Regions from separate parts of the Flavonifractor sp. HCP28S3_F3 genome, predicted to be linked through region 3. Evidence: a T-box and tRNA genes for the amino acid it is inferred to sense, from the RefSeq annotation. Region 3 holds a T-box; the other regions hold tRNA genes.
What was found. The T-box of region 3 lies ahead of ACTNB1_RS08400 (glycine--tRNA ligase). A T-box ahead of a tRNA ligase gene usually reads a tRNA of that ligase, here a tRNA-Gly.

Region 1 (6,452 bases), on a different contig from region 3:
CAGTGGAGGCCGTAACGAACGGAAAGGCAACGGTGGTGGCCGCGTTGCCCAGGTATCCCACACCTTGGCCGATGAAGATCTGGTCTACGATGTTGTACAGGGAGGTCACCAGAAATGCGATGACCGAGGGAATGGCAAATTTGGGCAGCAGCTTGCCGATAGGGGCGGTGCCCAGAGGATTGGTGCGTGTGGCTTCCATTTTCTTCTCCTCGCTTCTGTAAACTTGCAGTTTCATTTTAATATAGGAATGTTGATATGTCAACAAAGCTGTAAAAAGCAAAAAGCGGGACCGTCCATTTTTGGACGGTCCCGCTTTTACTGTTGCTTATTCTGCTGGCAATTCGGCCTGCCGGCGCTTATCGGTCAGGGGGAAGGAGACCTGTACGGTAAACAGATCGGCCTCGGTACGCAGAAGGAAGCTGCCACCGCAGGCCTCGGTGAAGGTGCGGGCGATGGACAGTCCCAGTCCGCTGCCGCCGTCGGTACGACTGGCGTCTCCGCGGACAAACCGCTCCGTCAGATCCACATCCTGAGGCAGTTCGTCCCGGGAAATGTTCCGCAGAGCCGCAATGGCCCGGCCATCTTCCACGGTCAGATCCAGATAAATCCGGGAGCCGTCCAGGGCATATTTCAGGGCGTTGCCGATGAGGTTCTGGAACACACGGTACAGCCGGTCCCCGTCGGCTTCGATCCACACCGGTTCCTCGGGCAGCCGGGACCGCAGAGAGGCGGAGGCGGCCTCGATCTCTTCGTTCATATCTGCCATAGTCTGCCGCAGCAGCTTGGCGTAGTCCAGAGGCTCCACCGCAACTGACAAATTCCCGGCGGCGGCCTTGCTGACCTCAAATACGTCCCGAACCATGGTCTGCAGCCGCTGGGACTTCTCCGCCAGGATGCGGATATAGTCCTGCACATGCTCGGGAAGTCCTTCCTCCTGCTGGAGCAGCTCCACATAGCTGACAATAGAGGTAAGGGGGGTCTTCAGGTCGTGGGATACGTTGGCGATCAGTTCGATCTTTGTCCGCTCACTCTTCATTTGCTCGCTTAGGGCGGTGCGCAGTCCGTCCTCCATATGGGCCAGGCTGATGGCAGCTTCCCGCAGGTCGGAATCTACCGGCAGAGCCAGCGCCCCGGTAGGCTGGCCCGCTCCGGCGGTCTGGATGTGGGTAAGCAGCTTGTCCATGTCCGCCGTGGTCCGGCGGTTGCGCCCCATCAGTCGGATCTGACCGGCTACCAGCGCAATCCCAATCAGGCAGAGCAGTGCCAGTACCAAAGGCCATATGCTGTAGAAGAAATAGCGATCGTAAAGATAGGGGATCCGAAGTGCGACGATGAGCACGAAGGGGAGGGACAGGGCGAACTGGAGCACGGTCCGCCGGTCCATCCGCTGTTGGACAGGCCAGCTCAGCTCCTTGCGGCGGAACAGCCGCATGCAGGCGGCACAGAAACTGTGAGTACGTAGTTGGCCAAAGTTGTACCGCAGATCATTGAGGTAAAAATAGGTCCACCACAGGGCAGGCAGCAAGGCCAGGCACCAGAACAGCCCGTTGTAATTGCTTTGTATAAACAAATTGAGGCAGGCCACCACGGAGCAGATCCACAGCCAGGCCAGGGGCAGCAGCAGAACCAGTTTGATCTCCAGCCAGATGTGGCCGGTGAACCAGGCGATGGCCTGGTCGGCTCGCCGTTTATATCTACGCCAGAGAATATACCAGATCAGCAGGGCAGCTCCTGCCACAGGAGGCACCAGCAGCAGCCAGATCAGGAAGGTGCGCACCGTGGCCATGTCCCGAACCACACCATAAGGACCATAGCCTACGCTGTAGTCCACCGGATGTTCCACCGCCGCCAGATATACTGCTATTCCAGTATAGAGCGATTTGGCGGAAGTCCGGCCTACTTCATAGCCCGGCACATCCCAGCCCCACTCCGTCCCTCGATACACGCCGTCGCCGTAGACGTCCAGCTCCTCCCCGTCTTTCCAGATGGAGGCGGTCCCCCTGTTAAAGGTGAGCAGAAAGTTGTAGCCCTCAGGCAAGCCATCCGGGGAAGATAGGTCGGCGTTGCTGTTGGAAGCCAGCAGCACACCGTTTTTTTCTACCCGGTACAGCAGATTCAGATCACTTTCCGCCATGGGAACGCTGTAAAACGCCTGTTCATCGGCGGCGTAGCTGAGCAGGGAGTAGAGGTCTCCACTGATCATGCTGCGGAAGGTGGCTGTCTCCTGGTAATCTGTGCGGAAGGCGTCGACCAGGTTGACCCTCACGCTGGAACTGGTATTGGTAGCCAGGAACAGCCAGGCCGCTGCGCTGTACAGCAGCAGGCTGATGCTTAGCACGAAAGCCAGAAAGGTCAGGACTGGCTTAATGCTTCTCGATTTTGTATCCAATTCCCCACACCACCTTTAAATATTCCGGTTCCTTTGGATTGAGTTCGATCTTTTCCCGAATGCGTCGGATGTGGACCATCACGGTATTTTCCGTGGCATAGGGCTCCTCGCCCCATACCCGGCGGTAGATTTCCTCAGCAGGGAAGATTCGCCCTACATTGCGCATCAGCAGGTCTACGATCTTCAGTTCGGTGGCGGTGAGCCGCACCGGCTCTCCGTCCACAAACAGTGTCCGATCCTCCACTTGATAGCGCAGCCGCCCGTTGACGACCTCCTGGGCCTGACTGACGGCGTTTACATCCCCAAGCTGTGTGTACCGCCGCAAATGGCTGCGTACCCGGGCCACCAGTTCCTGGGGATTGAAGGGCTTGGCGATGTAGTCGTCCGCCCCCATGGAGAGCCCCAGCACCTTGTCGGTATCCTCGCTCTTGGCGCTGAGGATCAGAATGGGCAGGTTGCGCTTTTCACGGATCTTCAGAACCGCTGACAGACCGTCCAGCCTGGGCATCATCACGTCCATAAGGATGAGGCGCAGGCTGGGCTCCAGAGCCAGATCCAGCGCCTCCATGCCGTTGTAGGCCTTTAGGACCCGGTAGCCCTCTTTCTCCAGCAGAATCGCAATGGCTTTGACGATCTCGGCGTCGTCATCCACCACCAGAATGCACTCGTTCATTGGAACTCCCTCCAGTTGCCTCTAAGATACCCGAATACTCTTTCAAAGAATGTGGGGAATATCTTTCAAAATTCTTAAAATAGAAAGGATAAAAAAAGACGACTTGCAAAAACAAGTCGTCTTTTTTGGAGCAGGTAAGGAGAATCGAACTCCCATATTCAGCTTGGGAAGCTGACGTTCTACCACTGAACTATACCTGCATCGGGTTAACTGACTAAAATAGTATAGCATGGATCAGTTGGGTTTGCAAGTGTTTTTTAGGTAGGGGAAAAGGGCAGGAGGATTCCCTTGCAAATTTGCTGAAAACATGATAATATGATAACTAAACCGATGGTTTGATTTTTGAATTGGAAAGGCTGGAATTACGATGAGCAAGAAGCAGGCGCTGACGGAATTTCATCGCGGCTCCATCCTGGCGGCCGCCGAGCGGCTGTTTGCGGAGAAGGGTACGGAGCGTACCACGATGGACGACATTGCCCGGGAGGCGGAGTACAGCAAGGCTACGCTGTATGTGTACTTCCAGAGCAAGGAGGAGATCATCAACGCCATTTTGCTCAGTGGTATCGTCCTGCTGAAGCGGAAGCTTCATGAGGCCATTGAGAGCCATCAGGATTGGTTCCAGGCTTATGATGCGGTGTGCCGGGTGATCGTGCGCTTTTATGACGACAACCCCACCGCCTATGATGCAGCCACGGGTGTGATGCCGCTGTCCCAGGCATCGGAGGAGATCCAGAAGGGCCAGGCGGATATTATTCGGGTTACCGGTGAGATCGACGAAGAGATGGCCGCCTTCCTGATGCGGGGCGTGGAAGAGGGCGTTGTGCGTACTAAGCTTCCTCCCATGGAGACGGTGCTGCTCTTCTGGTCCGCTTTGTCTGGCATTATCCATACGGCAGAGTACCGTGCGGACTTCCTCCAGCGTACCCTGGGCCTGAGCCGTGAGGACTATCTGGTTCACGGTGCCCGGCTGCTGTTGGATGCGCTGGTAAAGACCGGCCAGTAACAGAACATAAATAAATCGGGGCCGACCTGAAAGGTCGGCCCCGATTTTTATCATTCCGCTGTGATGATAGCTTTTTCACCGTCGGAGGTGGCGTGTATGGCGGAGATGGGGTGGAGGTAGCTGTCGATGAGCTTGGTGGCGATGTCGTCCTCCAGATCCTTCTGGATCTGACGGCGCAGGTTGCGGGCGCCGTAGGTCTGGGAATAGGACTTGCGCACCAGATGGTCAAGCAGCGCCTCGTCCCAGGTGAAGGTGATGCCCTTTTCCTTCAGGGTATCCCGCAGCTCACCCAGCATAATGGCGGCGATAGCCTTGAAATTGTCTTCGGTGAGTTTGTTGAAGTAGACGATCTCGTCCACCCGGTTGATAAACTCGGGCCGGAGGAAGCCCTCCAGGGCTTTCATAGCACGCTCCTTGCCCTGCTGATCAGCGGTGCGGCCGAAGCCTACGCTGCCGGCGGAGGTACGAGCGTCGCTGCCTGCGTTGGAGGTCATGACAATGACGGTGTTCTCAAAGTTGACGTTGCGGCCCTGGGCGTCGGTGATATGGCCGTCGTCCAGAATCTGCAGCAGGATGTTCAGCACGTCGGGATGGGCTTTCTCGATCTCGTCGAAGAGAATGACGCAGTAGGGTTTACGCCGCACCTTCTCGGTGAGCTGACCGGCTTCGTCATAGCCCACATAGCCCGGCGGGGAGCCGATGATGCGGCTGACGGCGAACTTCTCCATAAACTCCGACATATCCAGCCGGATGAGAGACTCGGGGGAGTGGAACATATCCATAGCCAGCCGCTTGACCAGCTCGGTCTTGCCCACACCGGTGGAGCCCACAAAGATGAAGGATACCGGCTTGCGCTTGGAGGCGATGCCCACCCGACCGCGGCGCACGGCGGCAGCCACGGCGTGGACTGCCTCGTCCTGGCCGATGAGGTGCTCCTTCAGCCGGTCTTCCAGCTTGGCCAGACGCTCATACTCCGCCTCCTGAATCTGAGTAGCGGGGATTTTGGTCCACAGTTCAATGACCCGGGCCAGATGAGCCACCGTCAGAGGCGGTGCGCTCTGGGCGTCCAGCTTGTTCAGCTCGTCCTGAAGCTGCATCTCCCGGCTCTTGATGGCGGCCAGCCGCTCATAATCCCGGTTACCGCCCTGATCAGCCAGCAGCCGCTCCCGCTCCTGGGACAGGTTGTCCAGTTCCCGGCGGAAGTTAGCCTGCCGCCGCTCGTTGGCGCTCAGTGCCTCGGTGGTGGCGGGGTTGCCCATGAGGGAGTCGTGCTCGGCGGTGAGCTTATTGAGCTCCCGCCGGATCTCGCTCTGGCGGCCCTCGTTGTTCTTCAGGGCGGTCTGACGCTTGTAATCCCGGTCGTTGGCCTCCACCATCAGGTTCTCCCGCTCCTGACCCAGGGACTCCAGCTCCTTCTTGACCTCAACCTCACGGGCCAGGGTCTTGTTGTGGAGGTTCACATCGGAGCAGGCCTCGTCGATCAGGTCGATGGCCTTGTCGGGGAGGTAGCGGTCGGTAATGTACCGCTCGCTCATGGTCACTGCCAACCGGCAGATTTCAGGGGAGATGGAGACGAAGTGGTACTTCTCATAGTAGGGGGCAATGCCCTGGATGATCTTTACACTGTCTTCGATGGAGGGCTCCTCCACGATCACCGGCTGGAACCGGCGCTCCAGGGCGGAGTCCTTCTCGATGTATTTGCGGTACTCGGTGAGGGTGGTGGCGCCGATAACCTGGATCTCGCCCCGGCTGAGGGCGGGCTTGAGGATGTTGGCGGCGTTCATAGAGCCCTCCGCATCCCCGGCGCCTACGATGTTATGGACCTCGTCGATGACCAGGATGATATTGCCCAGCTTCTTGATCTCCTCGATAAGGCCCTTCATCCGGCTCTCAAACTGACCCCGGAACTGGGTACCAGCCACCAGGGCGGTGAGGTCCAGCAGGTAGACCTCCTTGTCCAGAAGCTTGTAGGGCACATCCCGCTGGTAGATCTTCTGGGCCAGACCCTCGGCGATGGCGGTCTTGCCTACGCCGGGCTCGCCGATGAGGCAGGGGTTGTTCTTCTGGCGGCGGTTGAGGATCTGGATGGTACGCTGGATCTCCTCATCCCGGCCGATGATGTTGTCCAGCTTGCCGTCGGCGGCTTTCTGGGTCAGGGAGATGCAGTAGTTCTCCAAAAACTTCCGCTTAATGGGTTTGTCGCCCTTTTTCTCCTTGTCGTTCCGCTCCTGGCGGCCGGGATCACGCTCCGGCTGGGCCTGGGGATTCTGGGCGGACCCAAACAGCTTGTTCAGGAAGGGGAAGGTAGCGGTCTTGCCCTCGTCCTCCTCATCCTGATCGGCGTCGTCACTGGGGATCAGGCCCTCCATGCCTTCAGCTCCGCCGAA
Region 2 (6,452 bases), on a different contig from region 3:
AGGTCACCTACTGGCCGGAAACCGTCACCGCTTTCACGGTGGACAACACCGGCACCTATGTCACCATCCCTGTTATCCAGTAAATCCTTCCGGCGGTCTGTGTGATACGCAGACCGCCGGTCATTTTTGCGCTTTACGCCGATGAATTGCGTTTTTTTTAAAGGAATGATATAATCCTAACCACTGAACAAGGCCGAACGGCCAGCCTGCACGGATAAAGGAATGATTTAATTTGGCAAAGAAGAAGGCTCCCGAGGAGGGGGCGAAGAAGGTCAACAACCCCAACGTAATGGGCCTGCGGCCCGAGGTGCTGGAGCAGCCCATTACCGAGACGCTGGAGCTCAACTATATGCCCTACGCCATGAGCGTCATCGTCTCCCGGGCCATCCCGGAGATCGACGGGTTCAAGCCCTCCCACCGGAAGCTGCTGTACACTATGTATGAGATGGGCCTGCTCACCAAGCCCCGCACCAAGAGCGCCAATGTGGTGGGCCAAACCATGAAGCTGAACCCCCACGGCGACGCCGCCATTTACGACACCATGGTACGCCTCTCCCGGGGCTACGGCGCTCTGCTCCACCCCCTGGTGGACTCCAAGGGCAACTTTGGTAAGGTCTACTCCCGGGACATGGCCTGGGCAGCCAGCCGGTACACTGAGGTGCGGCTGGACCCCATCTGTGCCGAACTGTTCCGGGATATCGACCAGGACACGGTGGATTTTGTGGACAACTACGACGGCTCCATGCAGGAGCCCACGCTGTTGCCCACCACCTTCCCCAACGTGCTGGTGAGCGCCAATCAGGGCATCGCCGTAGGCATGGCCTCCAACCTGTGCGGCTTCAACCTGGCCGAGGTGTGCGACGCGGCGGCGGCCTATCTGAAAAATCCCCAGGTCAACCTGATGGAGTACCTGAAAGCCCCCGACTTCCCCACCGGCGGCCAGCTTTTGTATGACGAAGCCGCGTTAAGGCAGATCTACAACACCGGCCGGGGCTCTTTCCAGGTGCGGGCCAAGTGGCGCTATCTGAAAAGCGAAAACCTCATCGAGGTGTATGAGATCCCCTACACCACCACAGTGGAAGCCATTATGGACAAGGTGGCCGAGCTCATCAAGGCAGGCAAGATCAAAGAAATTGCCGACATGCGGGATGAGACCGACCTGAACGGCCTGAAGATTACCATCGACCTGAAGCGGGGCACCGATCCGGATAAGCTGATGGCCAAGTTGTTCCGCTCCACCACCCTCCAGGACGCCTGCTCCTGCAACTTCAACATCCTCATTGCCGGCATGCCCCGGGTGATGGGTGTGGGCGAGATTCTGGAAGAGTGGACGGGCTGGCGAATGGACGGTGTCCGTCGGCGCACCTACTACGTGATGAAGAAGAAGCAGGAAAAGCTCCACCTGCTGAAGGGCCTGAAAAAGATCCTGCTGGACATCGACCGGGCCATCAAGATCATCCGGGAGACCGAGGAGGACGCCGAGGTGGTACCCAACCTGATGATCGGCTTCGGCATCGACCAGATCCAGGCGGAATACGTGGCCGACATCAAACTGCGCAACATCAACAAGGAGTATATTCTAAAGCGCATTGAGGAAGTGGCGGGCCTGGAGGAGGAGATTGCTGACCTCCAGGATATCGTCAACAACCCCAGCCGCATTAAAAAGATCATCGCTCAGGAACTGGCGGCGGTGAAGAAGAAGTACGCCTCTCCCCGGCGCACCGAGATCGTCTACGATTACCAGACCGCCGCGGCGGAGGAGGCCGAGGACGAGACCCCCGACTACCCGGTGCATGTGTTCTGCTCCAAAGAGGGATACTTTAAGAAGATTACCCCTCAGTCCCTACGCATGAGCAGCGAGCAGAAATATAAGGAGGGGGACGGTCCCTTCCTGTACTGGGAGGGGAACAACCGGGACGAGCTGCTGGTATTCACCGACAAGCAGCAGTGCTACAAGACCCGGCTCAGTGATTTCGACGACGCCAAGGCCAGCGTGCTTGGCGACTTCCTGGCCACCAAGCTGGGCATGGACCCCGGCGAGAGCTTTGTATGGGCCTGCCTTACCTCCGACTACTCCGGCAGCCTGCTGTTCTTCTTTGAGAACGGCAAGGCGGCCCGGGTGGAACTGACTGCCTATCAGACCCAGACCCGCCGGAAGAAGCTGACCGGGGCCTACTCTGACAAGTCGCCTCTGGCCGCCGCTCTCCACATCAAAGAGGACTTGGAGCTGGCTGTGATCTCTACCGAGGGACGCTGCCTGGTGTTCCACACCTCCGCCCTCAATCCCAAGACCACCCGCTCCACCCAGGGTGTCAACGTGATGACCCTTAAGCCCAAGTGGAAGGTGGAGACCGCCCGTCCCCTTGCGGACACCACTATCGTCAATTCCGCCCGGTACCGGGCCCGGTCCCTCCCGGTGGCCGGTATGCTCCTGAAGGAGGAAGACCGGGGAGAACAGCAGCTTACCCTGCTGGAATGAGCCTGAAGGAGTCACGATATGAATTCCTTGTTGAAACGATATTTTATGCCCTATCTGTGGATCACCCTGGCCTCGGCAATCTATGCTCTGGGCTTCTGCTGGTGCTATGACCCCAACCAGATCGGCTTCGGCGGCATTACCGGCGTGGGACAGATCCTCAACCACTTTTTCCCCATCCTGCCCATAGGTACAGTGGTCATCCTTCTGAATATTCCTCTGTTTCTGCTGGGATGGCGTCTGCTGGGAGGACACCTGCTGGTCTCCTCTTTGTACGCCATGTTTGTCTCCTCAACGTTTATCGACCTGATCAACCTGTTCTTTACCTTTGATCCTATGGATCCCCTGCTGGCCTGCATCTTCGGCGGCGTGTCCATGGGCGGTTCCCTGGGTGTGGTTTTCCTCCAGGGAGCTACCACCGGCGGCACCGACCTGATCGCCCGACTGCTCAAGCTCAAGCTGGCCTGGCTGCCTATGGGCAAACTGCTGCTGGGCATTGATTTGGTGGTCATCGTAGCGGTGGCTCTGGCCTTCCGCAATCTGTACAGCGCCATGTACGGCGTGGTGGCCCTGTATATCTCCTCCCTGGTGATGGACGGAGTTCTCTATGGTATCGACAACGCCAAGGTAGCCTATATCATCAGCGACGCCTATGAACAGATCACCGATGCCATCATTCACGATATTGACCGGGGCGTCACCATTCTCCAGGGGCAGGGCGCCTACTCCGGCGCGGAAAAGAAGGTACTGATGGTGGCCTTCAAGCAGCGTCAGATCGTGGCTCTCAAGCGCACCGTTAAAGAGATCGACCCCGCAGCCTTTCTCATTGTGTGCGAGGCCCACGAGGTGCTGGGTGACGGATTCCGGGAATACAAGCAGAACGACCTTTAAAACGGATTGGAGGGGCGCTTTATGTACGATTTTTCAACGGTCAAGGCCAACCTGGAGGCTCGGGGCTTTGCAGTAAGCTGCTTTGCCACGGCAGAGGAGGCCATGGACTACCTGGACAGCAAGCTGGATGGCAGAACCATCGGTATCGGCGGGTCCATGACCATCCGGGATATGGGCCTGGACCAGCGGCTGGAACAGCACAACCAAGTGATCTGGCACTGGAAGGATGGCACCCTCCGGGACGCTGCCGGCACTCAGGTCTACCTCACCTCGGTGAATGGTCTGGCAGAAACCGGCGAGATTATCAACATTGACGGCACCGGAAACCGTGTGGCCTCCACCATCTTTGGGCATGAGGAAGTCTACTTCATCGTGGGCCGCAACAAACTGGCTGCCGACTACGGCAAGGCTCTGTGGCGGGCCCGGAACATCGCCTCTCCCAAGAACGCTCAGAGACTCGGAAGAAAAACTCCCTGTGCCGTCAAAGGCGACAAGTGCTACGACTGCAAGAGTCCTGAGCGCATCTGCCGTGCCCTTACTGTGCTGTGGGAGGCGCCTACCGGTATTGGCCGGTCGGAAGTGGTCCTCATTGACCAGGAGCTTGGATTTTAAGAGGAAAAGGAGGGGCTGGGTTGTGAAACGAGCCATTTTCTCTCTGGCGCTGTGCTGTGCCTTGCTCCTCTCCGGCTGCTCCTCCCTGCTGGATCGACCCTACGTAGCGGTGGAGCCCCATGTGGAACAGCCGGCGGTTGCCGGGGACTCCTCCACTCTTCAGGCAAATACTTATTCTGAGCTGGTGAACGCGGTACTCTTCCTGGTCTCTCAGGGGACAGAGGAGGGGATGATCCAACTCACTGACTACCGGGGCGAGGTGGAGGACGATCTGAACCGCGCCTGTGTGGAGGTCGCCAAAGATGACCCCCTGGGCGCTTATGCGGTGGATTTTATCAAAAACAGCTATACCCGGGTGCTGACCACCTATGAGGCTGTTATTTCCATCACCTACCGCCGCACTAAGGAGCAGGTGCAGAATATCGTGAACGTCACCAGCACCAGCGCCATCCGCAAGGAGGTGTCGGCTGCCTTGTCCGAATACCGGCCGGAACTGGTACTGCGGGTGGGCTATTTCACCGGCGGAACGGACTCCGTGGCCGATCTGGTGCGTCAGGCCTATTACGACGCACCTGCCTCCGCCATGGGCATGCCGGAGTGCACCGTCGCCCTCTACCCTGATACCGGCACCCAACGGATTGTGGAGATCCTGCTGACCTATCCGGAGGATGTGGAGACTATGCGCGCCAAGGCCACCCAGCTTCAGGAGAAAGTAGATTCCCTCTTTGCCTCCCTGAATCCCCAGCAGTACAGCGACGTGGAGCGGTTAAGCCGGCTGTTCACTCTACTTCCCCAGGCTGTGACCTATACGCCCGGCGGCGGTTCCACCGCCTGGGACGCCATCCTGGGCGATGGTGCCAACAGTGAAGGGCTGGCACTGGCTTTCCAGCTGCTGGCCGGTCAGATGGAGGTGGGCTCCACCCTGGTGGAAGGTACGCTGAACGGGAAGCCTCACTTCTGGAACCAGCTGACCAGCGACGGCGGCGCCCACTACGTAGACCTGTCCCGGGACCGGAACGGTACCACCTGGTCCGCCCAGGATTTGCTGGAGCTGGGCTACCTCTGGGACGGCGCTCCAAAAATTTAAGAAAAATCGAAAAAAATGCTTGACAGCGGCGGGTGCATTGGCTATAATATGATTCGTTGCTTGCAGGTGTAGCTCATCTGGTAGAGCGCCACCTTGCCAAGGTGGAGGTAGCGAGTTCGAGCCTCGTCACCTGCTCCAGAAAAACGGCACTCCGTATGGAGTGCCGTTTTTATTTTCATTTTTTATAAAAAAGGGAGAGCCTGCCTGCGCAGACTCTCCCTTTCCTTTTATTCCAAAGTCAGGTCGCCTTCCTTGATCCAGCCGATCTTTCTGAAAAAGAGACCGAACAGCCAGGTCAGCACGGCGGGGAGTATGAAGCAGATCAGCAACATTCCCAGCCAGTCAAAGCCGGTAATGGCCGCCTTGGCACCGGTAGCCACATCGTTTACCCAGCCGGCATACACACCGATGGGACCCACCATGCCGCAGGTGCCCATGCCGGACGCCACGCCGCCGGAGGGGTCGTTCATCTCAAAGTGGAACAGGCAGGTGGCAACGGGGCCGGTAACTGCCGAGGCCAGGATAGCAGGCAGCCAGATGCGCGGATTTTTCACAATATTGCCCATCTGGAGCATAGAGGTACCCAGGCCCTGGCTTACCAGGCCGCCCCACCTATTTTCCCGGAAGGACAGCACTGCAAAGCCCACCATGTTGGCGCAGCAGCCTGCCACCGCTGCGCCTCCTGCCAGGCCGGTAAGGCCGATGGCGGCGCAGATGGCAGCGGAGGAGATGGGCAAAGTGAGGGCCACACCAATGACCACCGACACCAGGATACCCATCCAGAAGGGCTGAAGAATGGTAGCCCACTTGACGAAATCTCCCACCGAGGAGGCCGCCGTGCCGATGGCGGGAGCCCACCATGCGGAGAGGAGCACACCGCTTAAAATGGTCACCAGCGGCGTGACCAGAATGTCGATCTTGGTCTCCTTACTGACGATCTTGCCCAGTTCAGCGGCAATGATGGCGATAAAGAGCACCGCCAGCGGACCGCCGGCTCCCTTTCCGCCGTCCAGGGTAGTGGAACCCAGAGCGTTGGCGGCATAACCCACCGTAGCCAGGGAAAAGAGCACCAGGGGAGGCGCCTTCAGGGCGTAGCCGATGGCGATGGCCATGGCCGCCCCGCTCATAGCGGAGGCGTAGGCTCCCACCTGCACCAGAAACGCGATCCCCAGCTGATCTCCCAGAGTGTCCAGAATGGTACCGATCAGCAGAGAACAAAACAAACCCTGGGCCATAGCCCCCAGGGCGTCAATGCCGTAGCGACGGGCGGAGATGACAACGTCCTTCCGCTTTAAAAATGCTTTGATGCCTTCCATATCCTTCTCTCTCCAGTCAAAAAAATAGGACATTACAGGTGTCTTGACACCTGTAATGTCCTATTATAGC
Region 3 (6,452 bases):
TCAGGCCAGCTTGTTCAGCTTGATGGTCATGGCGCTCTTCTTGTGAGCGGCATTGTTCTTGTGCAGCAGACCCTTGACCACAGCCTTGTCGACCGCCTTGACGGCCACCTTGTAAGCGCCCTCGGCCTCGCTGCGGTTGCCTTCGACCACCGCGGCCTCGAACTTCTTGATGTCGGTCTTGAGCTCGGACTTAGCGGCCTTGTTCTGCATGGCCTTGGTCTTGTTCACCAGGACACGCTTCTTGGCAGACTTAATATTCGGCAAACCAAACACCTCCTCCGATGACGATATCATTTTTTACACAGTTTGCCCGTGCAGAATCCTATTTTAACAGCCGTCGCCGGAAATTGCAACTGTTTTTTTCAAATTTTTTTGTTTTTTTTGCATAGGAGGGGCCCATCCGCAAAAAATAGTTCCACAAATAAAAAGCAGCACCATATCTTGGGGTATCACAGGAGGCAGAAGGATGGAAAAGCGGCGGACGGATCTGGCGGTGGAGGCCGCCCAGCTCTGGCGGGAGCGTGGGGGCGCGGGCAAGCTGCCCGGTGTGGAGAGCAAGGAGACCAAGCGGGAGGGCTACCCGGTGACCACGGTAAAGATCCTGGACTGCCGGGGCGAGGAGGCCCTGGGCAAGCCGGCGGGCACCTACGTCACCCTGACCCTGGAGGGGCTGGCCCGGCGGGAAAGCGACGCCTTTGGCCGGGCAGCCCGGGCGGTGGCGGCGGAGCTCACTCCCTTGCTGAAGCTGTCCAAGGGGGCTCCCGCCCTGGTAGTAGGCCTGGGCAACCGGGCCATCACCCCCGATGACATCGGACCCAAGGCCGCCGACCACACCATGGTCACCCGCCACCTGGTGGAGCAGGTGCCGGAGCATTTCGGCTCCTTCCGGCCGGTAGCCGCACTGGCCGCCGGGGTGCTGGGCACCACCGGCGTGGAGAGCGGCGAGCTGGTGCGGGCGGTGGTGGAGAAGATCCAGCCCGCCTGCGTGGTGGTGGTGGATGCCCTGGCCTCCCGCAGCCTGAGCCGGGTGTGTACCACCGTCCAGCTGGCCGACACCGGCATCGTCCCCGGCTCCGGGGTGGGCAACGCCCGCTTCGCTCTCAATCAGGAGACATTGGGGGTACCCGTCATCGCGGTGGGCGTGCCCACGGTGGTGGACGCCGCCACCCTGGCCGCCGACGTGCTGGCCCAGGCTGGACGGGACGATCTGGACCCGGAGGCCCTCCGGGGAGCGGGAGACGGCCTGCTGGTCACCCCCCGGGACATCGACGCCCGGGTGGCCGACCTGGCCAAGGTCATTGGGTATGGCATCAATCTGGCCCTCCAGCCCGGCCTGACTATCGCGGATATCGACCTGTTTTTGTCCTGACTTTTCCCCATTTCACCTTGACGGGGTGGGAAAAAGATGATAGAATGGCCCACGATAAGGCAATGAATGGGAACAGTACCCCCTGTTTTCCGCATGCAGAGAGGAGCCGGTCGGTGCAAGGCTTCGGCGGAGGGGTGGGGAAGGCGCCCGTGAGCCGTGGGGAGGAAATGCCCCGCCGGTCCCCGCCGTTACCGGGAATGAAGTGCGTACCAGCCAGGTACGAATTCAGGTGGAACCACGGACATTTTGTTCGCCCTGAGCCGATAAACGGCTCAGGGCGTTTTTTTGCTCTGGGCCAAGCCAAATTGACAGAAAAGGAGCATGAAACCATGAAGAACACCGACAAGACCATGGACCAGATCGTTACCCTGTGCAAAGGCCGGGGCTTCATCTTCTCCGGCAGCGAGATCTACGGCGGCCTGGCCAACACCTGGGACTACGGCCCTCTGGGCGTGGAGCTGAAAAACAACGTCAAGAAGGCCTGGTGGAAGAAGTTCGTCCAGGAGAACCCCTACAACGTGGGTCTGGACGCCGCCATCCTGATGAACCCCCAGACCTGGGTGGCCTCCGGCCATCTGGGCGGCTTCTCCGATCCTCTGATGGACTGCAAGGAGTGCAAGGAGCGCTTCCGCGCCGACAAGCTCATTGAGGACTGGTGCGGCGAGAACGGCGTGGAGCTGGAGAAGCCCATCGACGCCTTCTCCCAGGACGAGATGAAGGCCTTCATCGAGGATCACAACATCCCCTGCCCCACCTGCGGCAAGCACAACTTTACCGACATCCGGCAGTTCAACCTGATGTTTAAGACCTTTCAGGGCGTGACCGAGGACGCCAAGAACACCGTGTACCTGCGGCCTGAGACCGCCCAGGGCATCTTTGTCAACTTCCAGAACGTCCAGCGTACCACCCGCAAGAAGCTGCCCTTCGGCGTGTGCCAGATCGGCAAGAGCTTCCGCAACGAGATCACCCCCGGCAACTTCACCTTCCGCACCCGCGAGTTCGAGCAGATGGAGCTGGAGTTCTTCTGCAAGCCGGGCACCGACCTGGAGTGGTTCCAGTACTGGCGTTCCTTCTGCAAGGAGTGGCTGCTGAGCCTGGGCATGAAGGAGGAGCACCTGCGGCTCCGGGACCACAGCCCCGAGGAGCTGTGCTTCTACTCCAAGGGCACCACTGACTTCGAGTTCCTCTTCCCCTTCGGCTGGGGCGAGCTGTGGGGCGTGGCCGACCGTACCGACTACGACCTGACCCAGCACCAGACCGTCTCCGGCAAGGACATGACCTACTTCGACCAGGAGACCGGCGAGCACTATATCCCCTACGTGGTGGAGCCCTCCCTGGGCGCCGACCGCGTCACCCTGGCCTTCCTGGTGGACGCCTTCGACCAGGAGGTTGTGGGCCAGGACAAGAAGGGCAACGACGATGTGCGCACCGTCATGCGCTTCCACCCCGCGCTGGCTCCCTTCAAGTGCGCCGTGCTGCCCCTGAGCAAGAAGGAGGTCCTCTCCGGCCCCGCTCAGCAGCTGCGTGACGAGCTGGCCAAGGAGTTCATGGTGGACTACGACGACGCCGGCTCCATCGGCAAGCGTTACCGCCGTCAGGACGAGATCGGCACCCCCTTCTGCATCACCCTGGACTTCCAGACCGTGGGCGACGAGAACACTCCCGCCGATAACTGCGTCACCATCCGGGAGCGCGACACCATGGAGCAGGTGCGCATCCCCATGGATCAGGTCAAGAACTATATCGCCGAGCGCGTGAAGTTCTGATCCTCTGTGCAAAAGAGCCCCGGCCAATGGCCGGGGCTCTTGTTTCTTTTACACCGTTCTGCTATACTCATAGAAACTTTCCCCAAGGGAGGCGCGTTTTGTGGAAAACACCCCGCTCTATACCGCTCTGCGGGATTTTGCCGCCCAAAATCCCCTGCGTATGCACATGCCCGGTCACAAGGGCAAAGCCCTCCCCGGCCCCGAGCTGGCCGGGTACTCCTCCATTGACTTCACCGAGCTGCCCCCTACCGGCAACCTGTTTGACGGCGGCGGCGCCATTGGAGAGGCGGAGAAGCTGTGGGCGTCCCTCTTCGGCATGGAGCACTGCCTGTTCCTCACCGGCGGGTCCACCCAGGGGGTGCTGACCGCCCTCACCCTGGCCTGTCCGCCCGGCTCGGAGCTGCTGCTGGACCGGGGGTGCCACCGCTCCGCCTTCCACGCCATGGCTCTGCTGGACCTGAGGCCGGTGTACGTCCCACGGCCCTGGCTGGACGAGGGCGCCGTCACCGGCCCCATTTCCCCCACGGATGTGGAAAACTTGCTGAAAACCCACCCAAATATAAAAGCGTTCTGTATTACTTCCCCTACATATTACGGTGTGTTGTCGGATATTCCCGCCCTGGCGGAAGTTATGCACCAGCACGGCGGCATTCTGGTGGTGGACGGTGCCCATGGTGCCCATCTCCCCTTCCTGAGGATGGACCACTATTCCGCCGCCGATCTGGTGGTGGTGTCCGCCCACAAGACCCTCCCCGCCCCGGGACAATCCGCCCTGCTCTTCTCCTGCGGGTCCTTCTCCCACGACGCGCTGCGGCGGGCGGGCTCCATCTACGGCTCCTCCAGCCCCTCCTACCCCATGATGGCGGCGCTGGACCTCTGTCGGGCGCATATGCTGGAGGAGGGGGCGGCAGCCTACCAAAAAACAGCGGAGGAGGTAGCCGCCCTGCGGCGGGATTTCCCCGCCCTCACCGACCAGGACGCTCCTCTGGACCCCACCCGGCTCACCCTCCTCTCCCCCGACGGCTTTTCCGCTCAGGAGAGGCTGGAAGGGCTGGGAGTGTGGCCCGAGATGGCCGACCGGGGCCATGTGGTGCTTATCCCCACCTGCGCCGACACGGCGGAGGACTTTGCCCGGCTGCGGCAGGCCCTCAGCCAGGTGGCGCTGGGTCCCTGCCCCTTCTTCCCCCGGCCGCCGGAGCTGCCGGAGGGGGTCCTCACCCCCCGTCAGGCCCTCTTTTCCCCGGGAAAAGACTGGCCTCTGGACCGGTCGGAGGGGGAGATCGCCGCTTCCCCCATCGCCCCCTATCCCCCCGGCGTGCCGGTAGTGGCTCCGGGAGAGCGGATTGGGAAAAAAACTATCGCATATTTGGGTGAAATAGGTTATAATAGTGACTGTCGAATTTGTGTTTGACAACTGTGTGTGAACCCAAGGCAGGAGGGATAGATATGAAACTGATCCTTGCGATCATCAATCATGACGACGCCAACACCGTCACCCAGGCTCTGACCAAGAAAGGTTTCTCTTCCACCAAGCTGGCCACCACTGGCGGCTTCCTGATGGCAGGCAACGTGACCATTCTGGTAGGCGTGGATGAGGAGAAGGTGCAGACCGTCATTGACATCATCAAGGAGCACTCCCATTCCCGCAAGCAGATGATCCCCACCACCACCGAAATGAGCTATGGGTATTACCCCTCTATGCCGGTGGAAGTGGTCGTGGGCGGTGCCACCATCTTCGTGGTGGACATCGAGCGGTTTGAGCGGGTGTAAGGCCAGATGAATCTGACCCCACTGGCGGGCAACGGCCCGCTGAAGCGGCAGCTGGAGGGCGAGTGCGCCCGCCGGGGCCTGTCCCACGCATACATCATCAGCGGCCCGGCGGGCTCCGGCAAGCGGACCCTGGCGGGCCTGCTGTCCGCTGCCCTGGTGTGCTCCGGTAATGGAGACGTACCCTGCGGCAAGTGCTCCGGCTGCAAAAAGGCCATGGCGGGCATCCATCCCGATATCTCCGCCATCGGCACCGACGGGAAGGACGTCACCGTGGCCCAGGTCCGCGCCCTGCGCTCCGACGCCTATATCAAGCCCAACGAGGCCGGGCGGAAGGTCTATGTGATCCACCGGGCCCAGAGCATGAACCAGAGCGCCCAGAACGCCATGCTCAAGCTGCTGGAGGAGGGACCTCCCTACGCCGCCTTTCTGCTGCTGGCGGAGAACGCCGCCTCCCTGCTGCCCACTGTCCGCTCCCGGTGCCAGGTGCTCACCCTGTCTCCGGTGACCCCGCAGGAGGCACGGGCCTGGATAGACGCCCATTATCCCCAGTGTACCCACGGACAGCGTCAGGCCGCCGCGGAGCACTGTGAGGGTCTGCTGGGCCGGGCGGTCGCTGAGCTGGAAGGGACCGCCGGAGAGGACCGGCGGGAGGTCCAGGCGGCAGGCGAGCTGCTGGAGAAGTTCTCTGCCGGAAATGAGACCGCCCTTGTGGAGTTCTGCACCGGTCTGGAGCGGGACAAATGGGACCGGGACGGGCTGGACAAGCTGCTGGAGGAGTTTGCCCTGCTGCTGCGGGACGCACTTACCGCCTCCTGCGGCGCCTGCCTGGAGACCGATCCCCAGCGCTGGGCTGCGGCGGAGCGCGCCGCGTCCATCCTCAAGCCCAGGCAGCTTATGTCCGCCATGGAGCTGACCCGCAGGCTGCGGGAGGCCCTGGACTTCAATCTGGGCGCCGGCCACCTGGCTGGCTGGCTGGCGGCAGGTCTGGCGGAGCTGAAGTGAGCACCCTACCATTAGATTTGGAGGACAACATGACCGAGATCATCGGCGTCCGCTTCAAGAGCGGAGGCAAACAGTATTATTTTGACCCCCAGGGCCAGCAGGTGGCTGAGGGCCAGGGCGTCATCATCGAGACCTCCCGGGGCCTGGAGTACGGCGAGTGCGTCCAGAGCAACACCATGGTGGAGGACGAGGCGGTGGTGCAGCCCCTGCGCCCCCTGGTGCGCATCGCCACCCAGAAGGACCTGGATACGGTAGCCAAGAACCGGGAGAAGGAAAAGAAAGCCTTCACCATCTGCCAGGACAAGATCGCCGCCCACGGGCTGGACATGAAGCTGGTGGAGGTGGAGTACAATTTTGAGGGGAACAAGATCCTCTTCTTCTTCACCAGCGAAGGCCGGGTGGACTTCCGTGCTCTGGTGAAGGATCTGGCCAGCGTGTTCCACGCCCGTATCGAGCTGCGGCAGATCGGCGTCCGAGACGAGGCGAAAATGCTGGGCGGCCTGGGCATCTGCGGCCGGCCCTTCTGCTGCTCCGGTTTTCTGGAC

Region 1: it encodes a tRNA-Gly, which carries the amino acid that the T-box ahead of ACTNB1_RS08400 (glycine--tRNA ligase) is inferred to sense. The anticodon was not compared.
Region 2: it encodes a tRNA-Gly, which carries the amino acid that the T-box ahead of ACTNB1_RS08400 (glycine--tRNA ligase) is inferred to sense. The anticodon was not compared.

Annotation. Positions count from the first base shown of each region.
Region 1 is NZ_JBQHUF010000001.1:123,216-129,667, forward strand. It holds gene ACTNB1_RS00650 (MATE family efflux transporter) at 1-199, opposite strand, end outside; gene ACTNB1_RS00655 (sensor histidine kinase) at 326-2,389, opposite strand; gene ACTNB1_RS00660 (response regulator transcription factor) at 2,364-3,062, opposite strand; tRNA gene ACTNB1_RS00665 (tRNA-Gly) at 3,189-3,262, opposite strand; gene ACTNB1_RS00670 (TetR/AcrR family transcriptional regulator) at 3,430-4,065, shown strand; gene ACTNB1_RS00675 (AAA family ATPase) at 4,116-6,452, opposite strand, start outside.
Region 2 is NZ_JBQHUF010000015.1:88,293-94,744, forward strand. It holds gene ACTNB1_RS12945 (CocE/NonD family hydrolase) at 1-83, shown strand, start outside; gene ACTNB1_RS12950 (DNA gyrase subunit A) at 233-2,479, shown strand; gene ACTNB1_RS12955 (YitT family protein) at 2,498-3,367, shown strand; gene ACTNB1_RS12960 (lactate utilization protein) at 3,389-3,979, shown strand; gene ACTNB1_RS12965 (hypothetical protein) at 4,002-5,066, shown strand; tRNA gene ACTNB1_RS12970 (tRNA-Gly) at 5,129-5,204, shown strand; gene ACTNB1_RS12975 (PTS transporter subunit IIC) at 5,294-6,382, opposite strand.
Region 3 is NZ_JBQHUF010000007.1:95,881-102,332, forward strand. It holds gene rpsT (30S ribosomal protein S20) at 1-264, opposite strand; gene gpr (GPR endopeptidase) at 467-1,369, shown strand; T-box leader at 1,423-1,630, shown strand; gene ACTNB1_RS08400 (glycine--tRNA ligase) at 1,699-3,135, shown strand; gene ACTNB1_RS08405 (aminotransferase class I/II-fold pyridoxal phosphate-dependent enzyme) at 3,236-4,546, shown strand; gene ACTNB1_RS08410 (cyclic-di-AMP receptor) at 4,582-4,905, shown strand; gene ACTNB1_RS08415 (DNA polymerase III subunit) at 4,912-5,907, shown strand; gene ricT (regulatory iron-sulfur-containing complex subunit RicT) at 5,937-6,452, shown strand, end outside.